Regions from separate parts of the Rhizobium phaseoli genome, predicted to be linked through region 3. Evidence: predicted binding sites of a transcription regulator. Region 3 holds the regulator's gene; each other region holds the start of a gene.
What was found. Region 3 encodes PhoB, which activates phosphate uptake and scavenging genes when phosphate is short. Its sites were predicted from a motif close to TGTCATNNANCTGTCAT; they were not measured.
Positions count from the first base shown of each region.

Region 1: a site for PhoB is predicted at 4,845-4,861, ahead of AMC88_RS01005 (DUF1045 domain-containing protein). Genes of this name have one in related genera too.
Region 2: a site for PhoB is predicted at 3,989-4,005, ahead of AMC88_RS20725 (DUF2794 domain-containing protein). Genes of this name have one in related genera too.
Region 4: a site for PhoB is predicted at 3,873-3,889, ahead of AMC88_RS16215 (DUF1045 domain-containing protein). Genes of this name have one in related genera too.

Region 1 is NZ_CP013532.1:214,646-222,019, forward strand. Features, by position in the region: gene AMC88_RS00980 (ABC transporter substrate-binding protein) at 1-348, opposite strand, end outside; gene AMC88_RS00985 (LysR substrate-binding domain-containing protein) at 805-1,776, shown strand; gene AMC88_RS00990 (GrpB family protein) at 1,791-2,294, opposite strand; gene phnN (phosphonate metabolism protein/1,5-bisphosphokinase (PRPP-forming) PhnN) at 2,314-2,907, opposite strand; gene AMC88_RS01000 (alpha-D-ribose 1-methylphosphonate 5-triphosphate diphosphatase) at 2,904-4,043, opposite strand; gene AMC88_RS01005 (DUF1045 domain-containing protein) at 4,057-4,752, opposite strand; gene phnE (phosphonate ABC transporter, permease protein PhnE) at 4,888-6,231, opposite strand; gene phnE (phosphonate ABC transporter, permease protein PhnE) at 6,239-7,198, opposite strand; gene phnD (phosphonate ABC transporter substrate-binding protein) at 7,264-7,374, opposite strand, start outside.
Region 2 is NZ_CP013532.1:4,309,976-4,317,349, reverse strand. Features, by position in the region: gene acnA (aconitate hydratase AcnA) at 72-2,762, shown strand; gene AMC88_RS20730 (DUF1223 domain-containing protein) at 2,997-3,737, shown strand; gene AMC88_RS20725 (DUF2794 domain-containing protein) at 4,028-4,429, shown strand; gene AMC88_RS20720 (GNAT family N-acetyltransferase) at 4,436-4,993, opposite strand; gene AMC88_RS20715 (Bax inhibitor-1/YccA family protein) at 5,102-5,830, opposite strand; gene AMC88_RS20710 (ABC transporter permease) at 6,010-7,374, opposite strand, start outside.
Region 3 is NZ_CP013532.1:565,468-572,841, reverse strand. Features, by position in the region: gene AMC88_RS02785 (Hsp33 family molecular chaperone) at 105-1,097, opposite strand; gene argF (ornithine carbamoyltransferase) at 1,187-2,101, opposite strand; gene AMC88_RS02775 (aspartate aminotransferase family protein) at 2,139-3,338, opposite strand; gene AMC88_RS02770 (GcrA family cell cycle regulator) at 3,764-4,297, shown strand; gene phoB (phosphate regulon transcriptional regulator PhoB) at 4,555-5,238, opposite strand; gene phoU (phosphate signaling complex protein PhoU) at 5,373-6,086, opposite strand; gene pstB (phosphate ABC transporter ATP-binding protein PstB) at 6,131-6,946, opposite strand; gene pstA (phosphate ABC transporter permease PstA) at 6,962-7,374, opposite strand, start outside.
Region 4 is NZ_CP013532.1:3,350,577-3,357,950, reverse strand. Features, by position in the region: gene AMC88_RS16230 (response regulator) at 1-1,918, shown strand, start outside; gene mnmC2 (tRNA (5-methylaminomethyl-2-thiouridine)(34)-methyltransferase MnmC2) at 1,945-2,673, opposite strand; gene AMC88_RS16220 (NAD(P)/FAD-dependent oxidoreductase) at 2,672-3,850, shown strand; gene AMC88_RS16215 (DUF1045 domain-containing protein) at 3,965-4,672, shown strand; gene puuE (allantoinase PuuE) at 4,785-5,708, shown strand; gene uraD (2-oxo-4-hydroxy-4-carboxy-5-ureidoimidazoline decarboxylase) at 5,708-6,208, shown strand; gene AMC88_RS16200 (HepT-like ribonuclease domain-containing protein) at 6,205-6,567, shown strand; gene AMC88_RS16195 (ureidoglycolate lyase) at 6,573-7,073, shown strand; gene uraH (hydroxyisourate hydrolase) at 7,070-7,374, shown strand, end outside.

The sequences.
Region 1 (7,374 bases), 350 kb from region 3:
AGGCAGAAACGCATCTTTGCCGCCAAGCTTGCTCCAGTCCACCTTCTCAAAAAGCCCGTCGGCGCAGCCGAGAGAGAGCTCGTCGGCTTCGACCTCCACGGCATCCCAGGAGGGATTACCCGCCTTGACCTTTGCCTGAAGGACGCCGATGCCGCCGTCCCAGCCTTCGTCGAGCAATGGCTTGCCGGTAACCTTGGAGAATGGCTTGAAATAGATCTCCCGCTGCGCATCCTGAAAATTTCCGCCCCAGGACGCTATGGTGAGATCCCGGGCCGCGCCCGGCACCGCCGCAAGTGCCAGCGATAGCAGGCCGAGAGCCGCAATCGTCGAAGTGTTCTTGAATTTCATTCGCTTTCCCCTGTTTGTTGAGCGTCCGTCTGACGCCGGTGACAGCCAGGATCCTTGAGATCGTTGGCAATCGCGGCCGCTCGCAAGGGATGGGCAAAGCCGGCCTGTGCAGCGAACCTTGCCGTCATCTCCAAGAGGCGGAGCGGCGTGTTGCGGGCAATGCTGGCGGATGTCCGGTGGGGCGGGAAGGCGCTTTTTGTTGGCCGCGGTGGACACATGGATGCACCGCTCCCCTCCAGTCTTTCCAGGCAAGTGGTCGCACGCCCCGCAAATTTGATGGTTTCGCTTGCGAACGGCGAAAACCGCGATTGTCATCCGGTCGGCAGGTGGTGCATCATATGCACCACCGTGCACCACTCTTCGTTACGCCGAAATCGCCAATTCCATGGCATATGAAGGGAATACGGCATTCCGATCTTGGTTCGGCGGAACCAATTTCCGTTCTGGGAGACAGGATTGCGCAGAGGGAAATCATCGTCAGATGAACAGGAAGGCGTTCCGAAACGCGGACGGTTACCGCCGCTTTCCATGGTGCGCGCCTTCGAGGCGGTCAGCCGCCTGGGCTCGATGCGCAGAGCTGCGGACGATCTCAATCTCAGTCACACCGTCATATCCCGCCACGTCCGCAATCTCGAAGCCTGGTTTGGCACGCGGCTTGTCGATGCCGGACCGCGCGGCATCAGGCTGACGGCGGAAGGCAGGGTTTTTGCCGAGACGGTGGGGGCGGCTTTCGATCTCATCGCCAAATCCACGGCGGAACTGCGCCCGGCAGTCAACCGCACGGTCTTGCGCATCTGGTGTGTGCCCGGTCTGGCAACACGGTGGCTGACGCCGCGTTTCAACCAGCTCCAGCTTGCCTTGCCCGGCATCGATTTCGTGATGCGCGCGACCGATCTCGAACCGGATTTCACCCGGTATGAGGCCGATGTCGACATCCGCTATTCCGAGGAGCCGAGGGGAAATGTCCGCTGGATCCTGTTGGAAAGGCCGCGCATGTTCCCGGTCACCAGCCCCGAATGGATCAGCAGAAACGCTCCGATACGGACCCTCGATGATCTGGTGCGCCAGCCGCTGATCCACGAGGAAAGCCGCGATCAGTGGCGGCAATGGTTTCGCAAGGCCGGCTTCGAGCATGAAGTGACCCTGAATGGCCCGCGGCTGTGGTCGGCCAACCTGACGGTCGACGCTGCGGTGGCCGGCCAAGGCATAGCACTGGCCACCCGCCTGATCGCCGCGGATGACTTGCGCGCCGGCCGGCTCGTCGAACTGCTGGAAACCGACGTCCGGCTCGGCGGCTATTATTTTGTCGGGCCGCGTGAGCGCTGGAATGAGGTGACATCGGCCCGTTTCCGAGCATGGCTGCAGCAGTCGATCGCTGAAACCACCGGAGGTCACGCCTCTCATGAAAGCGGTAGTCCGAGTCGATAAGCTGCGCTCCGATCTCACCTCCTCAAGCGTGCCAATCGCAGCGTCTCGCTGACGAATGCGGTCTTGCCGCCGGTGTAGAAATCCCAATCGTTGCCTGCTTCCGCTGCCAGCCGGCGCTTCAGCTCGGCATAGGCTGTGGCCCTTTGGGGGTGATTCCGGAGATAATCGCGAAACAGGAGCCGCTCCCGATGGGCGCGGTTAGCGGGGCCGCAGAGATAGAGCTTGAACCCGTAACCGTGATGATCTCGAGTGAAGGCCCAGCGTTTCTCTCCCCGATCGCCGTGGAAGACGAAATCGGCAGCGCTGACTGCGTCGATCGCCGCCGGCAGAACCTCGTCGGAGATCGCGACGACATCGAGGTCGATCTTCGGCTTGGCGGCGAGGCCGGGCACTGACGTGCTGCCGATATGATCGATGGAAAGCACGAAGCTGCCGAGCAAGGCAGCGACCTCGGTGCTGATTTCGGCAAAGAGCCGCGGCCAGGAGGGATCGTAGTCGACCACGTTGATGGCGCGCATATCATCCCCTCGAGCCCGGTCAGTGCACCTCGGCCAGCAGCCCGTCGAGGATCGCGATCATCTTCTGCTCGGCCTCTTCGATGGAGCCGCTATTGTCGAGCTCCGTCACATCGTAGTCGCCGCGCACCGTCAGCGGCCCGCGGGCGAGTCTCGCCATGATATCCTCATGTGTCTCGCGCCCGCGCGCCTCCAGCCGGCCGGCGAGCACTTCCGCGCTGGCGGTGACGTTGATGACCTTCAGCCGCGGGAAGGCGGCCTGGAAGCGATGCAGCGCCGAGCGTGAGCCGTTGGCGACGACGATATGACCCTTCGACAGCGCCACCGAGACTTCGGCCGGAATACCGTATTTCAGACCATGCGCTTCCCACCAGACGGCAAAGGAGCCCGACTGCTCCATGGCTGCAAAGCCCTGGAGGGAGACGGAAAGATGATCCTCGCCGCCGGCGCCGCGGTGGCGGGTAATGACGCGGCGGGTGAAATGAACGTCGGCGCGGCCGGAAAAATGCCGGGCGGCAAGGTTCATCAGCGTGTCCTTGCCGGCGCCGCTCGGCCCGACGACGACGACCATGATGCCGCGCTCGGCACCGGCTCCTGGATGGGGTTCGTGCGTCATGCGACACGGCGTCCCTGGCGCCAGACGGAGCGTGTCACCGGCACGCCGTGCGAACGGTGGACGCGGACGAGATCGGCGCGCAGCCCTGTCGCGATCCGGCCGCGATCGTCGAGGCTGACGGTGCGGGCAGGCGTCGAGGTCACCATGGCGATCGCCTTCGGCAGCGTGATGCTCTCGACCTCGTCGGCCAAGATGAAGGGTGCGTGCAGCAGGCTGAGCGGCACGTAGTCGGAGGACAGCACGTCGAGCACGCCCATTTCCGCGAGCTCGCGGGCGGCGATGTTGCCGGAATGGGATTTGCCGCGCACGATGTTGGGCGCGCCCATCAGCACGCTCATGCCATGCTCGTGCGAGGCGCGGGCGGCGTCGAAGCTGGTCGGAAACTCGGCAAGCCGCACGCCGTTGTCGATCGCCTCGTCGACATGGGCGAGCGTGGCGTCGTCATGGCTTGCAACGGTGATGCCGCGTTCGGCGCAGACCTTGGCGATGGCGTTGCGGTGCGGCGTCGAATTGCGCGCCGATTCCGCCTGACGCTTGGCGACGAAACGGGCGAAGACCTCATCGCTCAGGCCGCGCTTCTTCTGGTAGTAGAAGATATATTGATCCATCGTCTGGAACTGACGCTGGCCGGGCGCATGATCCATCAGCGAGACGAGCCGCACATGTGGATCGTTTTCGAAGTCGGCGAAGTGCTCGAGCACATTGTCGGCCGAAACCTCGCAACGCAGGTGCAGAAGGTGCTCGGCGCGCAGCCGGCCTTCTTTCTCCGCCGACTGGATGGCGTCGGCCATCTCGCGCATCTCGCCATGTTCGAAGCCGCCGTCCTCGTCCGCACCCATGCGCAGGCAGTCGAACACCGTGGTGATGCCCGATGTGACGATCTGGGCGTCATGTGCCTGGACCGCGGCGGTCTTGTTCCAGCGAATGCCGGGGCGCGGCTGATAATGTCCTTCGAGATGGTCGGTATGCAATTCGACGAGGCCGGGAATGATGAAGTCGCCTTCGAAATCTTCGCCGGCTACCGAGTTCCCTTCGGAAATATCGGCGATCTTGCCGTCGCGGATGAGGATCGATCCGGCGAGGACGTCATCCTCGAGAACGATGCGGGCATTGGAAAACACGGTCTCTTTGCTCATCACGTCAGGTCTTTCAGCTTTTGGCACCGGAAAGCGGCAGCCAGGAATGAACTTTGAACGGGGCGCCGCGCGTCTCCTCGACGAAGACGGCAAGGCTGGAAATCGACAGCGGCCGGCCGGTGAACCCGGCAAAACGCTCGGCCAGAATCGCTTTCATCACCTCGGCGCGTGTCTCGGGCACTTGCCCGCTCAACGTCATGTGGAAGCCGAAATCCTCCATGACGTAGGGATAACCCCAGCGCTGCAAGTTGGCCCGCTGGCTGTCGCTGAGCTTCTCCGGATTGCGCCTGATGATATCGGCTTCCGAAAGCGTCGCGCGAAACGGTTCGAATGACTTTACCACCTTCGCGGCGAAATCCTGAAGAGGTTGATGAAGCGAACCGGGGACGAGCGCAAAAAAACGGCCGAGCTGGCCGAGCACGAGTTCAGGGATCTCGAAGGCCGGCGTGCGCGAGGCAAAATCCTCGGCAAAGGCCATGAGGTCCTTTTCCGTGACCGAGGCGGCGAGCGCAAACGGCGCCTTGATCGTGGCATGGAAGCCATAACGGCGTGGATCGGCGGTCAGTTCGAACTGCTCTGCCTGGCCGAGCTGCTCATAGGCCGGGGCAGGATAGGTCTCGCCGGTAAAGGCGTCACGGCCGAGCCAGAGCGAGGCCGCGCCGGTCAGGGGATCATCCTTCGGCGGCGAAAAATAGAGAGCGTAGCGCAAGGCTTTTGTCCTGGGGATCGTCGAAACGGGGAGCGCAATGTGCAGTGATTTGGCGGCGAACCGCAAGCAGGCTCCCCGGCTAAAAGATTTCCGTGACAGAATGATGATGGCGACATAGCCGCCACCTTGTGATCGTCAGTGTGTCCTGCTGCCCATCAGCCGGTGGCGCAGCGCGTTCGAGGCGGCGTCGAAGAGGAAGACGACGATCAGAATCAGAATCACCATATAGGCGACGTTTTCCCAATTGGCGTTGGTGCGCATGGCCTCCCAGAGTTTAAGGCCGATGCCACCCGCGCCGACGGCGCCGATGATGGTGGCACCACGCACATTCGATTCCCACTGGTAGAGCGTCTGGCTGACGATAACAGGAACGATCTGCGGCATAATGCCGTAACGATGGACGAGCACGGTCTGCGCGCCGGTCGATTGGATGCCTTCCCGCGGCTTGTTGTCGATATTCTCTAGGCCTTCGGAATAGAGCTTGCCGAGTGTTCCGGTCTCGGTGAGGAAGATCGCGCCGCTGCCGGCCAACGGGCCGGGGCCGAAGGCGCGCGTCAGGAACAGCGCCCAGATCAGCATGTCGACCGAACGCAGGAAATCGAAGAAGCGCTCGAGGATCTGGTTGAGCAGCCGGTTCGGCGTGATGTTGCGCGCCGCCATGAAGGCAAGCGGGAAGGCGGCAAGCGCCCCGAGCAGCGTGCCGAGGAAGGCCATGACGATCGTCTGGAAGAGCTTGGTCCAGACGTCGCCGTGCTGCCATTCGCTGTTGTTCCAAATGTCGTCGAAGGCGAGCGACAGGTTGGACTGGTCGGGCTTGATGCGCGGGCCGGAGACGATGAGGCTAATAACCTCGCCGACCGGCTTGTCGAAAAAGGAAGACTGCGTGTCGAAGACGAAATTCGCCCAGCCGAGGAAGCGTTTGCGGATCTTCACCCGGTCGACGGAAATGCTGACATCGCCGGCAAAGCCGAGATCGGCGAGGACGTTGTCGTCATAGACGGTCATCCAGGCGGGCACCGGCCCGACGACCTTCGGCGCGCCGCTCGAAACGTCGACGGGGACGCTGACGCCATGCGCCGTGACGATCGTTTCGCTCTTCGAGACGGTGACGGCGAGACCGGCGCCGCTGACGGCAACGGTGATGCTGCCATCGGGATTGTCGACCACCCAGTCCGGATGCGGATTGTCGCCGAGCGGCGAAAAGCGCGGATAACGCACCGCGATCGAGCCATCGTCCTGAATGCGGAATTCCGGCTGAACGTCGTAGCTCACCCATTGGCTGAGATAGATGCCGACGCGCTCCCAATGGGCTTCGGCGAAAAGCTTCGGAAGGTCGAAGAACCAGACAGCGTAAAGGCCGTAAAGCAGCGTCGCGATGACGATCATCAGTCCGCCGAAACGCTGGCGGAACGAGCGGTGGAAGTATTCCGGATAGCGCGCTTCGATTTCGTGCATCCGGTTGGCGTCGATCACCGTCATGGCGGCCTCAATGTTGCAGGAGGAAGGCGTGCTCGCCGACGAGGCGGCGGCGCAGCCATGCGGAGAACTGGTCGACCGCGACGATCGTCACGAACAGCAGCAGAACGAGCGCCATCGTCTTGGCGCCGAAGCCGCGCGAGATCGACAGCTTCAGCTCCTCGCCGATGCCGCCGCCGCCGACGGCGCCGATAATGGTCGAGGCGCGCACGTTGATCTCGAGCCGCAGCAGCGCATAGGAGGTGAAATTCGGCAGCACCTGCGGCAGGGCGGCGAAGCGCACCCGCTCCCACCAGTTGGCGCCGACGGCCTTCATGCCCTCATGCGGTTTCATGTCGATATTTTCGGCCACTTCATAGAAGAGTTTGCCGAGCGCGCCGATCGTGTGCAGGGTGATGGCGATGATGGCGGCGACCGGCCCGATCGACAGGATCGCCGAAAACAGGCCGGCGATGACGATCTCCGGAAAGGCGCGCAGGAATTCCATCAGGCGTTTGATGAAGATGCGCAGCGGCCATGAGCTGGTCAGGTTGCGCGCGGCAATGAAGCTCAAGGGAACGGCAAAGACAAAGGCGATGATCGTCGAAAGCAGCGCGACGTTGATCGTGACGATCATCAGCTCGAAATATTCGGGAATGTAGAAGGCGCCCCAGACATCGACACGGCCCTTGTCGAAATTGAATTCCTCGCCGCCCTTGTCGTTCACGCTCGCTATGTCGAACAGCGCGCGCCAGACGTCGTTCCAGTCCTTGGGAATGAGCCAGCTCAAAAAGTCGAAGAGATGCGGCAGGCGGTCGAAGAAATGGCCGGCATTGCTCTCGTCGGCGAAGCGGACGGAGCTGACGAAAGCCGCGATGAGGATCACCAGGCCGAGCACGGTATAGAAGCGGCGCTTGGCGACCATCCGGCCCCAGGCGGTGCCGATCTCCTCAGTGCTCTGCATGTGCGGCTGTGTATCGGCAACAGTCATGGACGCCCCGCCCGGTTACAAGAAAGGGCGGCCGTTTTCCGGCCGCCCCGCATTCCAAAGGCCGATCAGCCGCCGATGGCAGCTTTGCGTACTTCGACAACAGTGTTGTAGAACTCGTGCTTGACGGGGGCATAGCCCTTGTAATCACCGCCTTCGACGGCTGCGAAGCACTTGTG
Region 2 (7,374 bases), 790 kb from region 3:
CCGCATCCTGATGTGCATTAAGTGCATAGGCGTTCGCACGACTGTGTTGGCTATCAGAAACGGGGTCTCTCGTGTCTAAATCTCTTGACAGTTTCAATTGTCGTTCCACGCTTTCCGTGAACGGGAAGGACTATGTCTATTACAGCCTGCCCAAGGCTGAGGCAAATGGTCTGCCCGGCGTTTCCAAGCTGCCCTATTCGATGAAGGTGCTGCTGGAAAATCTGCTGCGCTTCGAAGATGGCCAGTCGGTCACCAAGGAGCATATCCTGGCCGTTGCCGAGTGGCTGAACAACAAGGGTGCGGTCGAAAACGAAATCGCCTATCGCCCGGCGCGCGTGCTGATGCAGGACTTCACCGGCGTTCCCGCCGTCGTCGACCTTGCCGCGATGCGCGACGCGATGGTGTCGCTCGGCGGCGATCCCGAGAAGATCAACCCGCTCGTTCCCGTCGATCTCGTCATCGACCACTCCGTCATCGTCGATGAATTCGGCACGCCGCAGGCTTTCGCCAAGAACGTCGAGCTGGAATATCAGCGCAACGGCGAGCGTTACCGTTTCCTGAAGTGGGGCCAGCAGGCCTTCAAGAATTTCCGCGTCGTTCCTCCGGGCACCGGCATCTGTCACCAGGTCAATCTCGAATATCTCGGCCAGACCGTCTGGACGAAGGAAGAAGACGGCGAGACGATCGCCTATCCCGATACCTGCGTCGGCACCGACAGCCACACGACGATGATCAACGGTCTCGGCGTTCTCGGCTGGGGCGTGGGCGGTATCGAAGCGGAAGCGGCGATGCTCGGCCAGCCGGTCTCGATGCTGCTGCCCGAAGTCATCGGCTTCAAGCTGACCGGCAAGCTCAAGGAAGGCGTGACCGCGACCGACCTCGTTCTGACCGTCGTGCAGATGCTGCGCAAGAAGGGCGTCGTTTCCAAATTCGTCGAATTCTTCGGCCCCGGCATGGACAACATGCCGCTCGCCGACCGTGCGACGATCGGCAACATGGGTCCGGAATACGGCGCCACCTGCGGCTTCTTCCCGGTTGACGGCGAAACCATCAACTATCTCACCATGTCCGGCCGCACGCATGACCGGATCGCGCTGGTCGAAGCCTATTCGAAGGCCCAGGGCATGTGGCGTGAAGGCGACGGTTCCGATCTGGTCTTCACCGACACCCTGGAACTCGACCTCGGCGACGTCGTGCCGTCGATGGCCGGCCCTAAGCGTCCGGAAGGGCGCATCGCGCTCGAAAACATCGCTTCCGGTTTCGCCGGTTCGATGGATGCCGATTACAAGAAGCCCGGGCAGCTCAGCAACCGCTATGCGGTCGAAGGCACGGATTTCGATCTCGGCCATGGTGACGTCGCGATTGCCGCCATCACCTCGTGCACCAACACCTCCAACCCGTCGGTACTGATCGCTGCCGGCCTTCTCGCCCGCAACGCCGTTGCCAAGGGCCTGAAGACCAAGCCGTGGGTCAAGACCTCGCTGGCGCCGGGATCGCAGGTCGTCGGCGAATATCTCGCCAAGTCCGGCTTGCAGGCCGACCTCGACAAGCTCGGCTTCAACCTCGTCGGCTTCGGCTGCACCACCTGCATCGGCAATTCCGGCCCGCTGCCGGCGCCGATCTCGAAGACGATCAACGACAAGGGCCTGATCGTATCCGGCGTCCTGTCGGGGAACCGCAACTTCGAAGGCCGTATCTCGCCTGACGTCCAGGCGAATTACTTGGCTTCGCCGCCGCTCGTCGTCGCTTACGCGCTCGCCGGCACCGTGCAGAAGGATCTCACCAAGGAACCGATCGGCGAAGACCAGAACGGCAATCCTGTTTATCTCAAGGATATCTGGCCGACCTCGCATGAGGTGCAGGAATTCATCCAGAAATACGTCACCCGCGAGCTCTATGAATCCAAGTACGCCGACGTCTTCAAGGGCGACGTCAACTGGCAGGCCGTTCAGGTTCCGCCGGGCCAGACCTATGCCTGGGACGACAACTCGACCTATGTCCAGAACCCGCCCTACTTCGTCGGCATGGGCAAGAAGGGCACCGGCGTCGCTGATATCAAGGGCGCGCGCGTCCTCGGCTTGTTCGGCGATAAGATCACCACCGACCACATCTCGCCGGCCGGTTCGATCAAGGCGGCTTCGCCGGCAGGCGCCTACCTCATCGGCCACGACGTTGCAGTTGCCGACTTCAACCAGTACGGCACACGCCGCGGCAACCATGAAGTGATGATGCGCGGCACCTTCGCCAACATTCGCATCCGCAACCACATGCTTGGCCCGAACGGCAAGGAAGGTGGCTACACCATCCACTACCCGTCGAAGGAGGAGACCTCGATCTACGACGCCGCCATGCAGTACAAGTCCGAAGGGGTGCCGCTCGTCATCTTCGCCGGTGTCGAATACGGCAACGGCTCGTCGCGCGACTGGGCTGCCAAGGGTACCAACCTGCTCGGCGTCAAGGCGGTGATCGCCCAGTCCTTTGAGCGCATCCATCGCTCGAATCTGGTCGGCATGGGCGTCATCCCCTTTGTCTTCGAAGAGGGCACGACCTGGCAGAGCCTCGGCCTGAAGGGCGACGAACTCGTCACCATCGAGGGCCTGGACAAGATCAAGCCGCGCGAGCGGAAGATCGCCAAGATCACCTATAGCGACGGCACCGTGAAGGACGTTCCGCTGCTGTCGCGCGTCGATACGCTCGACGAGGTAATCTACCTCAACAATGGCGGCATCCTGCAGACGGTGCTGCGCGATCTCGCTGCCTGATCGTTAAGAGCCTGAGATGAGTGTGGCCGCCGGAGAGCGATTTCCGGCGGCTTTTCTTTTGCGGCGGCAGCATTTGAGCAGGCTCACGATGATTTGTTTTCTGCGGCTTCCGGTCGAGCTACGTCTCACCCGTTCGTGACTTTTCGTTTGGACCCGGAAGGATTATTCGTACGTTCATATCTCAGAGCCTCCGGTACCAATCCGCCGTCGGCGCTGAAAAAGAGGTGCAGGTGAATGTCCCCCCGTTTCTTGATCCCGCTGTTCGCCGGTGTTGTTCTCGCAAGCCCGTTGCATGCCGAAGACGGCACCCCGAAAGGCGTCGTCGAGCTGTTCACGGCGCAGGGCTGCTCCTCCTGTCCCCCTGCTGACGCGGCCTTTCGCAAGCTGGTGAACCAAGGCAATGTCATTGCGCTCGCCTATCACGTCGATTACTGGAATTATCTCGGCTGGGCCGATACGCTGAGCTCGAAGGAAAACACCGAGCGGCAGTACGGCTATGCCAGGACGATGGGCCGCAGCAACGTCTACACGCCGCAGGCCATCGTCAATGGGCGCAGTCATCTGGCCGGCTCCGATCTCACCGGCATCAACAGCAAGATCGACATTTACAGCAGCGAAGGCAACGGACTGACCGTTCCCATCAGCGCATCGATGCGCGGCGACGAACTGGAAATCAAGATCGGCGCCGGGCAGGGTAAAGCCAATGTCGTCATGGTCTATTTCGACAAGGAGAAGACGATCGACGTCGAGAAGGGTGAAAACAGCGGCAAGAAGATCTCCTATCTGCACAGCGTCACCAATGTCGAAACCGTTGGCATGTGGGATGGCAAGGCGACCAATCTGACGCTGCCGGCAAGCGTCCTGCAGCGGCCGCAGCTCGAGGGTTGCGCTATCCTGCTGCAGTCGGCGACCGCGGACGGCGATCCGGCCGCGATCCTTGGCGCGACCGTGGTGATGGCGGGCAAAAATATTTGAGATTCATCCGCTTGCGGATGTAGGGTCCGGACGGCCCGGCTGAGCGTATTCGGGGCTGGGGTTAAGGTCGATACGCTCCGCCGGGCCCTTTGGCGCGCTGGCGCCAAACCGGGATGCATAATTCCCCTGCAAATGAGGCGCTGTTTTGACTGAAATGCGGCGCTGCCGAGAAAGCGTCGCCTCTGTCCACAGTCCACTGCGGCCGAATGTGACGGGCCGCACTCTTGCAATTTGTGGCGGCTCGGGCAAACTGTCATTCTCCTGTCACAAGCGGAGGCCTCGGGAGACTGATGACAGATCAGCCGGATTTGCGACACGGCGAAAGCCGCTCCGTCGACAACACTTCCTCAGTCGTCGTCGATCTCAGGGAATACAAGCAAAGCAAAGATCCGCTTCCGGTGACTTTTCATAGGCGCGAACTCGACGCGATCCTCTGGATCTACGGCCGCATGGTCGGCGAGGGCGAATGGCGCGATTACGCCATCGATCACCTGAAAGACAGGGCGGTGTTTTCCGTCTTCAAGCGCTCCGGCGAAATGCCGTTCTTCCGAATCGAAAAGAACCCGAAGCTCGCGGCCAAGCAAGGCGCCTATTCCGTCATCAACGTCAACGGTATGATCCTGAAGCGCGGACACGAGCTCAATCAAGTGCTCAAGGTATTCGACAAGGCCTTGAAGCTGGTCGACAAGTAAGCCTGATCAGCCGGCAAACAACGTCCCGGGATAGGTGGATGGATCCGGATCGGTCGTCGTGCCCGCGCCGAGGCTGCGCTGCATGAGCATCGTATCAAGCCAGCGACCATGCTTGTAGCCTGTGCCCTGCATCAGGCCGACCTCCACGAAACCAGCCTTGAGATGAAGCGCGATCGAGGCAGGGCTCGCACCGCCGATGACGGCCACCATCTGACGAAAACCCAGGGCGGTGCAGCGGTCGATCAATTCGGACATCAGCGCCTTGCCGATGCCTTGACCGCGGGCTTCGGGCGCCAGGTAGATCGAATCCTCCACCATCCAGCGATAGGCCGGGCGGGTGCGGAAAGCCGAGGCGTAGGCGTAGCCGAGGAAGCTTCCGTCGTCATCAATGGCGGCGATATAGGGATATTGCTGGCCGACGATCGCGGTAAAACGCTGCGCCATCTCGGCCTCGGGGGGCGGTGTGATCTCGTAGCTTGCAACGCCGTTCAGGACGGAGTCACGATAGATCCCGGTAATGGCGGAGATATCGGCTTCAGAGGCGTCACGCAGAAGGAAGGACATCGAGCGGTTGGTCCAGCGGCGGGGCAGAACTCCTCTAAAACCATTCCTCCGAAAGCGGCGCAACAAAAAAGGCGGCCGAAGCCGCCTTTTCGATCTTGATGGACCTGCTTATTTACGGTTGCCCATGAACTGCAGCAGGAACATGAAGAGGTTGATGAAGTCGAGATAGAGCGTCAGTGCGCCCATGATCGCCTTGCGGCCGGCAACAGCGACGTCATCAGCTTCGTAGTAGAGCTCCTTGATCCGCTGCGTGTCGTAGGCGGTGAGGCCTGCGAAGATCAGCACGCCGATCACCGAGATGGCGAACTGCATTGCGGACGAAGCCAGGAAGACGTTGACGAGTGAGGCGATGATCAGGCCGAAGAGACCCATGATCAGGAACGAGCCGATTGCCGACAGGTCACGCTTCGTCGTGTAGCCGTACAGCGACAGCGCGCCGAACGAGGCGGCGGTGACGAAGAAGGTCTGAACGACGCTCTGACCGGTATAGATCAGGAAGATCGACGAGAGTGACAGACCGACGAGCGCGGCATAGATCGCGAAGGTCGTCTGGGCGGCGCTCACCGTCATGCTATGGATCCGGAAGCTCAGGAAGAACACCAGAGCCAGCGGCGCCAGAATGACCACCCATTTCAGCGGGCTCAGATAGATCGCCTGGCCGAAAGCGGTGATCTCGCCATTGGAGAACGCGAGTTGGAACGACAAATATGCGGCCACACCGGTGATCGCCAGACCCAGCGCCATCAGGTTGTAGACCTTGAGCATATAAGCGCGCAGGCCTTGATCAATCATCTCGCCGGTCTGAGCGCGGCTTTGATAGTTACGAAGGTCAGCCATAGTTTCCTCTTACAAGCTCCGATGGAGATACGGTGTCGGGGTTTTCGACCCGGGCGCCGCTGCGGAGCTCCAGCATGCCTGCAGACAATATGAGGCCTTCGCCCTTTGCAAACAAGAGGGTTGCAAAGGCCCGGCCGGTTAAATCGCCGTAAGGTGAAGGGTTTGGCGTGTCCCCTCGGTCAAAGTTCGCGCAGAACCGGGGCCGCCTTCTGGCCGAGGATGCGCCAAGTGCCGATCAGGCCGATGCCGACGGTCAGGACGAGCGCCGTCACCAGCGTCAGCCCCGCCACATCGGGCAGAAAGGCCGAGGGCAGGCGCATGATGCGGGCGACGATGAACCAGGCGGCGACGGCGCCGGCGAATAGCGCGAAAATCGCGGTTGCGAGCCCGAGGATCAGATATTCGTAACTGAAGGCGCGGATCAGCATGGCCCGGGTGGCGCCCAGCGTCTTCAGCACTACGGCATCGTGGGTGCGCGCCCGGTTGCCGGCGGCAAGCGCTCCGGCGAGGACGAGGATCGAGGCGATCAGGGCCACCGATGCCGCGGCGCGGATCGCGGTCGCAAGCTGCGCAACGAGCTGATTGACGATGTCGATCGCATCCTTGACGCGCACGCTGGTGATCGTGGGATAGGTGTTGGTGACGGATTTCAAGATCGCCGCATCTTCGGCCGGCGTCGAGGCGGGATCGGTCAGGGTTGCGAGCCAGACATGCGGAGCGCCGCGGAAGGTGTTCGGCGAGAAGACCATGACGAAATTGATCGACAGCGATTCCCACTGGACGCGGCGCAGATTGGCGATCTTGGCCGTGATGTTGCGTCCGAGCACATTGACGGTGATGGTGTCGCCGATCTTCAGGCCAAGTTCGTGCGCTTCTTCCGAGGAGAAGGAGACGAGCGGTTCGCCGCTGTAATCCTTGTCCCACCAGCTGCCTTCGGTCAGCGCCGCGTTTTCCGGCAAGGTGTCGTCGTAGGTGATGCCGCGATCGCCGTTCAGCACCCAGCGGCCAGCGGCCGGCACATTCATCTTGGTGACGTCTTCGCCGTTGAAGGCAACGATGCGGCCGCGCAGCATCGGCACTTCCATGAGCTTGCCATTCGGCGCCTGCGTCTGGACAAGATTGCGGAACGCGTCGACCTCGGCGCTCTGGATATCGACGAAGAAGAAGTTCGGCGCGCCCTCGTTCATGCGGCCGGTCAGCTGCTGGCGCAGGTTTCCGTCGATCAGGGTCAGCGTCACCAACAATGCCAGGCCGAGGCCGAGCGACAGCACCACCGAGGGCGTCAGGGCGCCGGGACGGTGGATGTTGCCGATCGCAAGCCTGAGCGCCGGCGAGTTGACGCGCGGGCTGCGGCGCGCGAGCCAGGCGATCAGGGCGGCGACGAGACGCAGCACGACAAAGGCGAAGACGATCGCACCGACGAAGACAATGGCGATGTAGCGATCATAGGAGGTGAGGACGGCGAGGCCGGCAAGGGTCGCCATGAACAGGGCGGCCAGCAGGATGTAGGGCCAGGACGGCAGGCGGCGGGCCTCGAAGCCCTG
Region 3 (7,374 bases):
CCGAACCAGTTGGATAAATGGTGCACAGTGACTACCAAAAGTCGAGTCACCGTGCTGCATCATCGCTAATCTTTTGTATTTGTTGTGTGCGTGCTCAACCGAGCCTACTCGGCCGGCTGAAGCTCGGTCGGCTCGAAGCGGTAGGTGGTCGAGCAGAATTCGCAGGTGACTGCGATTTCGCCGTTTTCCTGGCTTTCCTCGATCTCTTCGGCCGAAAAGCCCTTCAGCACGCCCTTGATCTTGTCGCGCGAGCAGCTGCAGCGGTCGAAGACGGCGCGCGGTTCGTAGACGCGCACGCCGCGCTCGTGGAACAGTCGGAACAACAGCCGTTCGGTGCCGACAAGCGGGTCGGTCAACTCATCGGCGTCGATGGTCTCGACCAGCGAGCGGGCTTCGACCCAGGCGTCGTCCTCGCCATGCGGGCGGTCGCCGTTATCGCCGTCGCCGCCGTGGAGATCCGGGTGGCGCATGCGCTCGGGTGCTTCCGGCAGGAACTGGGCGACGAGGCCGCCGGCCCGCCAGCGATGGCGCGGCTTGCCGGCATCGTCGCGATCGAAGAGCTCGGCCGCGGCCAGGCGGACGCGCGTCGGGATCTGTTCCGACTGGCGGAAATAGACACCGGCAATCTCCTCGAGCGAGGTGCCGTCGAGCGCGACGATGCCCTGATAGGGCTGCGCGAACTTGCCCTGGTCGATGGTGAAGGCGAGCACCCCCTTGCCGAGCAGCTGCTCCGGCTCGGTTTCGCCGGCTTCCACCGCCTTGGCAAGCAGCGCCTGATCGAAGCGGGCATAGGCGCGGACATTTTCCGGCGTCGAGAAATCGGCGACGAGAAGATCGACCGGGCCATCGCCCTTGGTCTGCACCGTGAACTTGCCGTCGAATTTCAGCGAGGTGCCGAGCAGCACCGTCAGCACGACGACTTCGGCCAGCAGCCGCGCGACGGGGGTGGGATAATGATGGCGCTCGAGGATCGCATCGAGCATCGGGCCGAGCTGGACGGCGCGACCGCGCACATCCAGACCCTCCACCTGGAAAGGGACGACATGGTCATCGCCGGCGAAATCGAACTGGCCGAGGGCGGCTGCAGCTTCTGCCATGGCTTTACTCCTAGTTTTCAGAGCGAAGGGTCAGGGTGCCCTTCGCTCGCGCGGCCGCACGTTGTTCGCGAGCGGCGTCCGATTATGGTTCAGATCGCGCCCAGGCACCAAGCTAGAATCGACTTCTGCGCATGAAGGCGGTTTTCCGCTTCATCGAAGACCACGGATTGCGGGCCGTCGATCACCTCATCCGTCACTTCCTCACCGCGATGGGCGGGCAGGCAATGCATGAACAATGCATCGCTGCCGGCCTTGGCCATCAAGGCCGCATTGACCTGATAAGGCTGAAAGACGTTGTGACCCCGGGCCCGATGTTCCTGATTCATGGAGACCCAGGTATCGGTCACCACGCAATCGACGCCTTCGACCGCACGGTCGGCATCATGGCAGAGCATGATTTCGGCGCCCTCATTGCGGGCCCAGTTCAGATAGTGATCCTTGGGCTCCGAACCAAGGGGTACGGCCATGTTCATGCGATAGCCGAACCGCGCGGCACCTTCGACCAGCGAATGCAGCACATTGTTGCCGTCGCCGGTCCAGGCGATGGTCTTGCCCTTGATCGACCCGCGATGCTCTTCGAAGGTCATGATGTCGGCCATGATCTGGCAGGGGTGGGTATCATCCGTCAGCGCATTGATCACGGGCACGGTCGCATGTTCGGCAAGCTCCAAGAGCCTCGAATGCTCGGTGGTGCGGATCATGATCGCATCGACATAACGCGACAGCACCTTGGCGGTGTCGCCGATCGTCTCGGCGCGGCCGAGCTGCATTTCGGTGCCGGATAGAAACAGCGTTTCGCCGCCGAGCTGGCGCATGCCGACATCGAAGGAGACGCGGGTGCGCGTCGACGGCTTTTCGAAGATCATCGCCAGCATCTTGCCGGCGAGCGGCTTGTCGCCCTGGCCGGCCTTGAAGGCCTGCTTGCGAACGAGCGCGTCGTTCATGATGGTTCTGAGGTCGGCCGATGTGACGGCCGAAAGATCGAGGAAATGTTTAGGAGCCATGTTCTTACCTGTCGTGCGCCCGAAAGCGCCAATCCCTTCAAGCCGTTTTCTTGACCTTGGCGGCGCGGATGCTCTCGGCGGCGCGTTCGAGGCGGGCGAGGCCCTCGCGGGCTTCCTCGGCGGTGACGACGAGCGGCGGAAGAAGGCGGATTACATTGTCGCCGGCCGGCACGCCGAGCAGATGCGCGGCGCGGATCGCCTGCAGCAGCTCGGCCGAGGGAACGGCCCCCTTGACGCCGAGCAGCAGGCCCTCGCCCCTGATATCCTCGATCACATCGGGATAACGGTCCTTCAGCGAGGCAAGCCCCTGGCGGAAGACCAGCGCGACGTCGCGCACCTGCTGGAGGAAGCCGTCGGCGAGAATGACATCGAGCACCGCGCTGCCGACGGCCATGGCCAGCGGATTGCCGCCATAGGTCGAACCATGGGTGCCGGCCTTCATGCCGGAGGCGGCCTCGGCGGTGGCAAGGCAGGCGCCGAGCGGGAACCCGCCGCCGATGCCCTTGGCGACCGCCATGATGTCGGGCGCGATGCCCGACCATTCATGGGCGAAGAGCTTGCCGGTGCGGCCGACCCCGGTCTGGACCTCGTCGAGGATCAGCAGCAGGCCGTTTTCGTCGCAGATCTGGCGCAGCGCCTTCATGAACTCGGGGGTGGCGGGGCGCACACCGCCCTCGCCCTGCACCGGCTCGATGAGGATTGCCGCCGTCGCATCGGTGATGGCGGCGCGGACCGCTGCGATATCACCGAAAGCTACCTGATCGAAACCCGGCGCCTTGGGGCCGAAGCCTTCGAGATATTTCTCCTGGCCGCCGGCGGCGATCGTCGCAAGCGTGCGCCCATGGAAGGCGCCTTCGAAGGTGATGATGTGGAAGCGCTCGGGGTGGCCCTTGGAAAACTGATAGCGGCGCGCCGTCTTGATCGCACATTCGAGCGCTTCCGCACCTGAGTTGGTGAAGAACACCTTGTCGGCGAAGGTGGCGTCCGTCAGCCGCTTGGCCAGGCGCTCCTGGCCGGGGATCTCATAGATGTTGGAGAGGTGCCAGACCTTGTCGGCCTGCTCCTTCAGGGCGGCGACCACATGCGGATTGCTGTGGCCGACCGAGGTGACGGCGACGCCGGCGCCGAAATCGAGATAACGCTCGCCGCCTTCGGTGATCAGCCATACGCCCTCGCCTCGCTCGAACCGCAACGGGGCACGAGAATAGGTGTCATACAGCGGCGCGGCTTCGGCCATGGCGCGGGTCTCCCGATCAGCGTTGTCAATCACCGGACTCCGGCTAAGAAAACCAGGCCCGAAAAATCAAAAATGCCGCCTTGCGGCGGCGACCAGCACTATTTCCTTTTCGCGCTGCAATGTCAACAAAACTGCGCCCTTAGCGCATGCAGCAAGCGTGTACAGCGGCATTTTCGGCCTTCAACAGGCATTATTGCAGAAATGACACGCAGGGGCAGCAAGTTGGGGAAAACTCGGAATTCGATTCATCCGGATTCCCGCGACTCTTGTCACGGAGTCAGCCTCACACTAGGTTAAAGTTCAATTACTAGACTGCATGCGGCGGAACTAGTCACCAAAATTGATCAGGCGTTTCTTGTTTCGGAGGCTTCCGGGACAACGGTGAGGGATTCTGCCATCACCAACGCAAAAGGTGGAGACAGGGCATGAACTGGACAGACGAGCGGGTCGAGAAACTCAAGAAGCTGTGGTCCGAAGGGCTGAGCGCCAGCCAGATCGCGGCACAACTTGGCGGCGTGAGCCGAAACGCCGTTATCGGCAAGGTGCACCGGCTGAACCTGCCGGGTCGTGCCAAGGCCGGCGGCACGGCGACGGCGGCGCGCACGCCGAAGCGCCAGACATCGGCACCGCGCGCGCCGAACTACGCCTCCCGGATCACCACCCGCACCGTGACCCGCCAGCAGGGCGCAACGATGCTGAAGGAAGAGATCGAGATCGAAACGGTCGAGGAAATGGAATACGTGCCGAAGGGCAACGTGGTCGTGCCGATCTCGCGCCGCCTCGGCCTGACGGAACTGACCGAACGCACCTGCAAATGGCCGGTCGGCGATCCGCTCAAGGACGATTTCCACTTCTGCGGCTGCGAATCCCCTGACAATTCGCCCTATTGCAGCTACCACCAGAAGCTTGCCTACCAGCCGATCAACGAACGCCGCCGGGCGGCAGCGCGCGTCAGCTGAGCCGGCAAACCATTGCTGGAAATGCGAAAACGGGCCGCGTGGCCCGTTTTTTTTTGTGTGAGGGGGTTGGGTGTGGCTGCCCCTCATCCGGCTGCCGCCACCTTCTCCCGGTAAACGGGGCGAAGGGATCAAGCCGCGACGTCTCCGTCCCTCACTGGCCCCTTGCACTGGCCCCTTACAGGGCACGTCCCCTCGCCCCTTTTACGGGGAGAGGGTTAGGTGAGGGGCCGACACCGGCAGAAAAAAATAGAAACCTCTCAGGCTTCCATCGAATAGCCGGCGCCGCGGACGGTGCGGATGACGTCCTGCATGTTGGAGAAGTTCAGCGCCTTGCGCAGGCGGCCGACATGGACGTCGACGGTGCGTTCGTCGACATAAATGTCGTGGCCCCAGACGCCGTCGAGCAGCTGCGAGCGGGAGAAGACGCGGCCCGGCGACGACATCAGGAATTCCAACAGGCGGAATTCGGTCGGGCCGAGGCGGACTTCGCGGCTCTTGCGATGGACGCGGTGGGTTTCGCGGTCAAGCTCGATATCGCCGCATTTCAGCACCGAGGACAGCACCTCCGGGCGGGCGCGGCGCAGCATCGCCTTGACGCGGGCGACGAGCTCGGGGGTCGAGAACGGCTTGACGACGTAATCGTCGGCGCCGGTGGACAGCCCGCGCACACGCTCGCTCTCTTCGCCGCGCGCCGTCAGCATGATGATCGGCAGCCGCTCGGTTTCCGGCCGCATGCGCAGGCGCCGGCAGAGTTCGATGCCGGAGACGCCGGGCAGCATCCAGTCGAGGATGAGGAGATCGGGCGTGCGCTCCTGAAGCCTGATTTCGGCCTCGTCGCCGCGCAGGATGGTATCGACCTCGAAACCTTCCGCTTCGAGATTATAGCGGAGAAGCACGCTGAGGGCCTCTTCGTCTTCAACAACTGCAACTCTCGGGATCATGCGTGTCCGTCTCCTCGCGCACGATCCTTAAACCGGGAGTGATTTAAGCAAGGGATCCCGCGCAAAATCAGAAATTGGCTGCGACCTCTTTGCGCGCCCGGACGGGCGCGCACGCAATGGCTGGTTCGGCACGGTTATTCCGTGGCGGCACCGACGGTGTTGGCGCTGTCGTCCTTCGGACGGTCGCCTTCCGGCTGGGCGCCGGTCGCCATGTAGTAGATCGTTTCGGCGATATTGGTGGCGTGGTCGCCGATGCGCTCGATGTTCTTGGCGCAGAAGAGGAGATGCGTGCAGCTCGTGATGTTGCGCGGATCTTCCATCATATAGGTCAGGAGTTCGCGGAACAGCGACGTGTACATCGCGTCGATCTCGTTGTCGCGTTCGCGAATGGCGGTCGCCTTGTCGGCGGCGCGCGTCGTATAGACGTCGAGCACTTCCTTGAGCTGGACGAGCGCCAGCTCGGACAGGTGCTCGAGACCGCGGGCGAGCTTGCGCGGAACGCCGGTGCTCTGCACGGCGATGACGCGCTTGGCGGTGTTCTTGCCGAGGTCGCCGACGCGTTCGAGATCGGCGGCGATGCGGATCGAACCCATGATTTCGCGCAGGTCGGCGGCCATCGGCTGGCGGCGGGCGATGGTGACGATCGCCTTGTCGCCGATTTCGCGCTCGGTGTGATCGAGGATCACGTCGTCGGAAATCACCTTCTGCGCCAGCGCGGTATCACCGTTGACCAGCGCCCGGACGGATTCGGCGACCATCTGCTCGGCCAGGCCGCCCATTTCGGAAATCCGCCTGGACAGGAACTTCAGATCATCATCATAGGCAGAATAAATATGTGTCGATGCCATGGGGCTTTGTCCTCGAATAACGGGAAGGCTTCGGATGACCGCAATCAGCCGAAGCGACCCATGATGTAGTCCTGGGTGCGCGGATCGTCCGGATTGGTGAACATCTTGTCGGTGTCGTTCTCCTCGACGAGGTTGCCGAGGTGGAACATGGCGGTGCGCTGCGACACGCGCGCGGCCTGCTGCATGGAGTGGGTGACGATGACGATCGTGTAGTTCTCGCGCAGTTCGTGGATCAGCTCCTCGACCTTGGCGGTGGCGATCGGGTCGAGCGCCGAGCAGGGCTCGTCCATCAGGATGACTTCAGGGCTGACGGCGACGGCGCGGGCAATGCACAGGCGCTGCTGCTGGCCGCCGGAGAGACCGGTGCCGGATTCGTGCACGCGGTCCTTGACCTCGTTCCAGAGGCCGGCGCGCTGCAGGCTGGTCTCGACGATCTGGTCGAGATCGGCCTTCGACTTGGCCAGGCCATGGATGCGCGGACCGTAGGAGACGTTTTCATAGATCGACTTCGGGAACGGGTTCGGCTTCTGGAACACCATGCCGACGCGGGCGCGCAGCTCGACGACGTCAATGTCCGGATCATAGATATCGTCGCCGTCGAGGGTGATCTTGCCGGCGACGCGGCAGCCCTCGATCGTGTCGTTCATGCGGTTGAGGCTTCGCAGGAAGGTCGACTTGCCGCAGCCCGACGGGCCGATCAGCGCGGTTACGGTGTTTTCACGGATGTTCAGGTTCACATCGAAAAGCGCGCGCTTCTCGCCGTAGTAAACCGAGACATCCTGTCCGATCATTTTATACGGGACGTTGCTCATCTTCTGATCCAGCGCCTTTTCAACTGCAGCTTCCGTCAACATGTTCATGATGTTTAACTCCGTTTACCAGCGGCGCTCGAAGCGACGACGCAAGAGGATGGCGCCCATGTTCATGACGATCAGGAACAGGAGCAGAACGATGATGGCACCCGAAGTACGCTCCACGAAGGCCCGTTCGGCCTCGTTCGCCCACATATAGACCTGCACCGGCAGGGCCGTCGAGGGCTCGAGCGGTGTCGCCGGCGCGTTGGCGACGAAGGCGACCATGCCGATCAGGAGCAGCGGCGCTGTTTCGCCGAGCGCATGCGCCAGGCCGATGATCGTGCCGGTGAGGATGCCGGGCATGGCAAGCGGCAGGACATGGTGGAACACCATCTGCATCTTCGAGGCGCCGAGGCCGAGGGCTGCGGCGCGGATCGACGGCGGCACGGCGCGCAGTGCGGCGCGGGTGGCGATGATGATCGTCGGCAGGGTCA
Region 4 (7,374 bases), 1.7 Mb from region 3:
TATTCTGCAGATCCCGCCGCATTATATCGAGGCCGGGCAGGGCTGGCTCGGCATGTTCGAATTCTGCGCGGCGCGCGGAGATTTTCATGATGCGGCGGCCGACATCCTGGAGGGCTGGCGCGCCAATATCGCCGCAAGGCAGCCGATCTCCACCGTCTTCCATGTCGGCGGCGAGCGCTGGGTGAATATGGACGCGACGGTCAGCACGGGACAGCATTGGGTGGCGCTGTTTACCGATGTAACGGAACTCAAGAGCCGCGAGGAGGAATTGCGCGAGCTGCTGTCGCGCGCCGAAGCCGCCGACCGCGCCAAGTCCGAATTCCTCGCCAATATGAGCCACGAGATCCGCACGCCGATGAACGGCGTGCTCGGCATGGCGGAGCTGCTGGCGAAGACCAATCTCGACACGCGCCAGAAAACCTTCATCGACATCATCGTCAAATCGGGCAATGCGCTGCTGACGATCATCAACGACATTCTCGACTTCTCGAAGATCGATGCCGGGCAGATGAAGCTGCGCAAAGCCGCTTTCGATATCACCGAAGCGGTGGAGGATGTGGCGACCCTTCTCTCCTCGCATGCCGCCGAGAAGAATATCGAGCTTCTGGTGCGGGCCGCCCCCGACCTGCCGGCCGCCGTGATCGGCGATGCGGGCCGTTTCCGCCAGATCGTCACCAATCTCGTCGGCAATGCCGTCAAATTTACCGAGCGTGGCCATGTCTTCGTCGACGTCGGCTTCGAGACCGTCGCCGGCGGCGAAATCATGGCGAATATCCGTATCGAGGATACGGGCATCGGTATCCCTGAGGAAAAGCTGGAATCGGTATTCGACAAGTTCTCGCAGGTCGATGCCTCCTCGACCCGGCGGCATGAGGGAACAGGCCTCGGACTTGCGATCACGGCCGGGCTCGTCGACCTCTTTGGCGGATATATCAAGGTCGAGAGCCAATGGGGCGAGGGCTCGGTCTTCACCGTCAATTTGCCTTTTGCGGTGGCGGCCGCCCACCTCGAGCCGAAGCCGCTGCCGATCAACGTGCAGGGCGCGCGCATCCTCGTCATCGACGACAATGAGGTCAACCGGCGCATCCTCACCGAGCAGCTTTCGCTCTGGGGCTTCGACGGCGTCGCTGCCGAAGGCGGCGGCACCGGCCTTGCGATCCTGGAGGCGGCGGCCGATCTCGGCGTCACCGTCGATGCCGTCATACTCGACTATCACATGCCCGACATGAACGGCGCCGATGTCGCTCGCCGGCTGCGCGCCGATCCCCGCTTCGTCGAGCTGCCGATCATCTTCCTGACCTCGATGGATATCTCAGGCACGGAAAAGGAATTTGCGGCGCTGAACGGCCAGGCGCATCTGATGAAGCCGGCGCGCGCCAATGTGCTGCGCAACACCGTCGTCGAGGTGGTTCGCGCCCGGCGCGTGAAGCAGGCTTCGCAGGCCGAAATTGCCCGGCTGCAGGCCGAAACATCCGTGCCGGCACCGGTGCCTGCGCCGCAGAAGCGGGCAGCTGATTTCGTCGACGTGCTCGTCGCTGAAGACAACGAGGTCAACCAGATCGTCTTCACCCAAATCCTGCAGGGAACGGGGCTTTCCTTCCTGGTTGTCAATAACGGGGAGCAGGCTGTCGCGGCCTGGGAGAGCCACACGCCACGCATCATCATGATGGATGTCTCGATGCCCGTCATGAACGGTCATGAGGCGACCCGGACAATCCGCGAAAAGGAAAAGGGGCAGAGCCAGCGGGTGCCGATCATCGGCGTCACCGCCCATGCGCTGGAAAGCGACCGCGAGGCTTGCCTCGACGCCGGCATGGACGACTACATGTCGAAGCCGATCAGCCCGGAGCTGCTGGAAGAAAAGATCCGGCAGTGGCTCGGCAAGGACGACCAGCAGCCGGGACGTACGAGCTACTGATCCTAACCGACGAATGCCGACAAAATCTAGCTGGAAGGCGCCTTGACACCGCAGAGCATTTCTCGCTTGCCGGCGAACCCTTTGCGGCGTTCCACGGCAAAACCGGCGGCGATGAGGTTGCGGCGCACGAAGCCGGCCGCGGCATAGGTGGCGAAGGTGCCGCCGGCGACGGTCTTTTCGCAGACCTCGCGCATCAGCTCCTCCGACCACATGTCGCCGTTGCGCGACGGGGCGAAGCCATCGAGATACCAGGCGTCGAATCCGGGTTTTGCCGCGGTGACGCCATCGAGCGCCGAGCCGCAAACGACGCTGAGCCGCGTCTGATCGTCGAGGTCGAGTGAGACGGTCCCATCAGGCGTTTGCGGCCAGGCGGCCGTCAGCGCCTTGCGCTCGGCATCGAGCTCCGGCCAGTGCGACAGCGCCCGGCCGATCTCTTCGCCGCGCATCGGATGGAGTTCGAAGGAGATGAAATGCAGATGCTGGCCGGCTGCGCGATGCTGCTTCCATTGCCGCCAGGTCTCAGCGAAGTTCAGGCCGGTGCCGAAGCCGAGTTCGCCGATCACGAATGTCTGCCGCCCGTTCCAGCGCTTCGGCAGGCCGTTGCCGGCGAGGAAGACGTGGCCGCATTCCAGCCGGCCATCCGTCTGGCAATAAAAATGATCGCCAAAGGCTGTGGAATAGGGCATATCGCCGTCGCGCCATTCGAGCGGCTGCGGCGCTCCCGCGCCAATCTGATCTGGGTTCACGTCTGTCATGGAAAAAGCCGATAGTCCTGCGCCGGCGTCCGGTCAATCTTCTTGCGACCTGCTGATCGTCGGCGGCGGCATCATGGGCCTCTGGGCGGCCGTCCATGCCGAGCGGCGCGGGATCAGCACCCTTCTTGCCGATGCCGGCAGGCTGGGCAGAGGTGCGAGCGGTGGCCTGCTCGGGGCGCTGATGCCGCATATGCCGGACCGCTGGTCTGAGAAGAAGCAGTTCCAGTTCGATGCTCTGGTCTCGCTCGAAGCCGAAATCGCCGCGCTTGAAGCGGCAACCGGGCTTTCTGCCTGCTATAACAGGTCCGGACGGCTGATCCCGCTGCCGAAACCGCATCTCAATCGTATAGCCCGCGGCCATTCCGAGGACGCCGAGCGCCACTGGCGGGCAGGCGAGCGCCGGTTCCACTGGCATGTGCTCGCCAGGCCCGATGTAGACGGCTGGGTCGAGGCCTCTGCCGGCGAAAGCGGTTTCGTCCATGATACGCTTGCTGGCCGCGTCGCCCCCCGCTCGCTGATCTCAGTGCTGATCGCCTTCCTGCAGCAAGCAAAACATGTGCGCATTATGGAAAACGCCGGTGTTGCCGATCTCGATCCGGACCGAGGCACAGCCGCGATAGGCAGCGAAACCGTCACCTTCGGCCGCTGCATCCTGGCCGCCGGCCATCGATCCTTTCCCCTGCTGCAGGATCTGACGCTAGGGCTGAAACAGCCGCTCGGCCAGCCGGTGAAGGGGCAGGCGGCGCTGTTGAAGGCGGAGATCGACCCGGCGCTGCCGACGATCTTCCTCGACGGTCTTTACATCGTCGCGCATGAGGGCGGACATGCGGCGATCGGCAGCACCAGCGAGAACCGTTTCGACGATCCCGTTTCAACCGATGCCCAGCTCGACGCGCTGATCGAGGCGGCGCGCGCCATCGTTCCGATCCTTCGCGGCGCGCCGATCGTCGAACGCTGGGCGGGGCTTCGCCCGAAGGCCGTCGACCGCGATCCGATGATCGGTCGCCATCCCGACCACCCGCGGCTCATCGCATTGACCGGCGGTTTCAAGGTCAGCTTCGGCCTTGCCCACCGGCTGGCAGAGGCGGCAGTTTGTATCGCAGGCGATACAGACTGCGAATTTCTCCTGCCGGAAAGCTTTGCGATTTCAGGCCATATCGCTGTGGCTTCCCGTTAAACGCGAATTAGATGCAGCTGCGTTTCGTTATTCTGTCATGCAAATCACCTATCTGCTTGCGCATCGGCAGCGCCCAATTTCATCGGCGCTCACTTCCTTGATGGAGGAAATTGCATGCGCTATGCCATTTGCTTCACGCCTCCGGCGAGCGACCCGCTGTCGCTCGTAGCCGCCAATTGGCTTGGTCGAAACGTCTATTCGGGCGATATGCTGGAGCCTCCGGCCGTCCGCGGCCTCAGCATTCACGAGATCGCCTTTCATACCGCGGTGCCGCGGCGTTATGGTTTCCACGGCGTTATGAAAGCGCCGTTCCATCTGTCTGCCGATATGTCCGAATCGCAACTCCTGCGCGATCTCATGCGTTTTGCCGGGACATTTGCTCCCTTCCAGATTTCACGTCTGGAAATTGCCCGGCTCGGCAGTTTCTATAGCCTGATGCCGAGCGCTCCTTGTGAGCAGATCCAGTATCTGGCTTCGGCGATCGTCCAGGAGTTCGATCGCTACCGCGCGCCGCTGAGCGAAGCCGACATCGAGCGCAGCGATCCGGATGGGTTGTCGGCGGCGCAATTCGCCAATCTGCATCGTTGGGGCAATCCTTATGTCATGGACGAGTTCCGCTTCCATATGCCGGTGACAGGCTCCATCAACGCGGTCGACATGCCCCGCATCGAATCGGCGCTGCGAAAGATCTTCGAGCCCGTTCTGAAGGAGCCGGTGATGGTTTCGAACGTGGCATTGATGATCGAAGAGGGTACCGGCGGTCCCTTCCGCGTCCACTCGCTGCACCCCATGGGCAAGGTCAGCGCGCGCAGGATCGCCTGAGTAGCGTTGAGCTAAGTGATTGTGCCGGAAGGATAAATTCTGCCACGCAGTTTCCGTCTCGACATTCCGGCTGCGGATGATACCGTTCCCCGTCTTTTCAGAAGGTGATTTGATGGTATCCGAGAGTTATCCGCGCAATCTCGTCGGTTATGGGCGCCAGACGCCCGACCCGAAGTGGCCTGAAGAGGCATGCGTCGCCGTGCAGTTCGTCATCAATTACGAGGAGGGCGGCGAGAGCTCGATCCTCGACGGCGATCCCGCGTCCGAAAACCTGCTGTCGGAGATCGTCGGCGCGGCTGCCTGGCCGGGGCAGCGCAATCTCAATATGGAATCGATCTACGAATATGGCTCGCGGGCCGGCTTCTGGCGGCTCTGGCGGATGTTCACCGACCTCAAGGTGCAGGCGACCGTCTACGGCGTGACGCTGGCGATGGCTCGCAACCCCGAGGCCGTCGCAGCGATGAAGGAGGCCGGCTGGGAGATTGCCAGCCACGGCTATCGCTGGCTGGAATACAAGGATTTTCCAGAGGATCTCGAGCGCAAGCATATTCTCGAAGCGGTGCGCCTGCACACCGAACTGACCGGCGAACGGCCTTACGGCATGTATCAGGGCAAGCCCTCCGACAACACGCTTCGGCTGGTCCAGGAGGAGGGCGGTTTCCTCTACTCCTCCGATTCCTATGCGGACGATCTGCCTTACTGGGTGAAGGGCGTCGACGGGAAACCGTTCCTGATCATTCCCTATACGCTCGAAACCAATGATATGCGTTTTGCGACGCCACAGGGTTTCAACGCGGGCGATCAGTTCTTCACCTATCTGAAGGATGCCTTCGATACGCTTTATGAGGAAGGCCAGGCGGGCAGCCCGAAGATGATGTCTGTCGGCCTGCATTGCCGTCTCGTCGGGCGTCCCGGCCGGGCGGCGGCGCTGAAGCGCTTCATCGAATATGTGCTGAAGCACGACAAGGTCTGGATCCCGCGCCGTATCGAGATTGCCGAACATTGGCACCAGCACCATCAGCCGGGCGCGCTCTGATGCTGTCGCGCAAGGATTTCGTTTCCCGCTTCGGCGGCGTCTTCGAGCATTCGCCTTTCATCGCCGAGCGTGCCTTTGACAACGGGAGCGTCACAGAGCCGTTGACGGCATCAGGCGTGCATGCGGCGCTTGCCGCCGTCTTCCGGGCGGCAAGCAAGGAAGAGCGTCTCGGCGTGCTCCGAGCCCATCCGGATCTCGCCGGGCGCCTGGCGGTCGCAGGAGAACTCACCGAGGATAGCCGCAAGGAGCAGTCGGGAGCCGGTCTCGACCGGCTGAGCCCGGTCGAGCATGCCCGCTTCAGCGAACTCAATGCGGCCTATGTCGAAAAATTCGGCTTCCCCTTCATCATCGCCGTCAAGGGGCTCGTCAAGGAGGACATCCTTTCGGCCTTCGAGAGGAGGATCGGCAATGGCCCGGATGAAGAATTCGCGACCGCAACGGCGCAGGTCGAACGGATCGCCCTGCTACGCCTGACATCGATGTTGCCGGAGGGTGAATGAGCGAGCATCGTGCTATCGACTACCTGAATGAAATGCAGAAGGCGGCAGCCGAAGCGCTGTATTTTGTCGGCGGAATGGATGAAGCTGCCTTCGCCGAGGACAATCTCACTTTCAAGGCGGTTGCCTTCTGCCACTTCACCATCGGCGCGGCTGCATCCCGCCTGCTCGTAACCCATCCAGAATTTGCCACCGAGCATCCCACTTTGCCGTGGACGAAAATCTGCGGCACCGGCAACCGCATTCTCGAAGACGTCTTCGCCCTTGATCCCTCCGAAATCTGGGAGGCAACCTATCGTACGCTGCCGGAACTTCTTGTCGAAATCGATGCCATTCGTCACTGGCATGCCGAAGGCGAGTGAAGCCGTTGCCCGAATTTCTCGACATCCGTCCATTGACCAGATTGGCCTTCGCGCCTTTCGGCGAAGTCATCGAAGCCGATCCAGCCTCGATGCGGCTGATCAATGGCGGCACCACCGAGCGTTTTCACGCCTTGGCGGCGGCCGAGGCGGCGGGTGAGGGCGCGCGCGTCATCATCAACCTCTTTCGCGGGCAGCCGCGCAGCTTCCCCTATGCTGTCGATATGATGGAACGTCATCCTTTCGGCAGCCAGAGCTTCTCGCCGGTTTCCGGCCGGCCCTTTCTCGTCGTCGTTTCAGAGGATGAAGGCGGGCGCCCCGGCCGGCCGCAGGTGTTTCTGGCGCGCGGGGACCAGGGGGTGAATTACCGCCGCAACGTCTGGCATCATCCGCTAATGGCGCTTGGCCAAGCCTCCGATTTCCTGGTCGTCGATCGCGACGGACCAGGCAATAATCTGGAGGAGTTCTTCTTCGAAACCCCCTTTGTCATCAAAGAGCCAGCCTCATGACCGGATTGACCACGCATGTTCTCGACACCGCCCTCGGCAAGCCGGCTGCAGGCCTCAGGATCGACCTTTTCCAGCTCGAGGGCGAGATCCGCAGGCATTTGAAGACGGTCAAGACCAATGCTGACGGCCGGGTCGACGGCGGCCCGATTCTATCAGGCGAAAATATCCACGTGGGAACCTACGAACTGGTCTTCCACGCCGGCGATTATCTCAGAGCCTGCGGCACGCCGCTGCCGCATCCGGCTTTCCTCGATCTCGTGCCGATTCGTTTCGGCATTGCCGACGTCACGGCCCATTACCA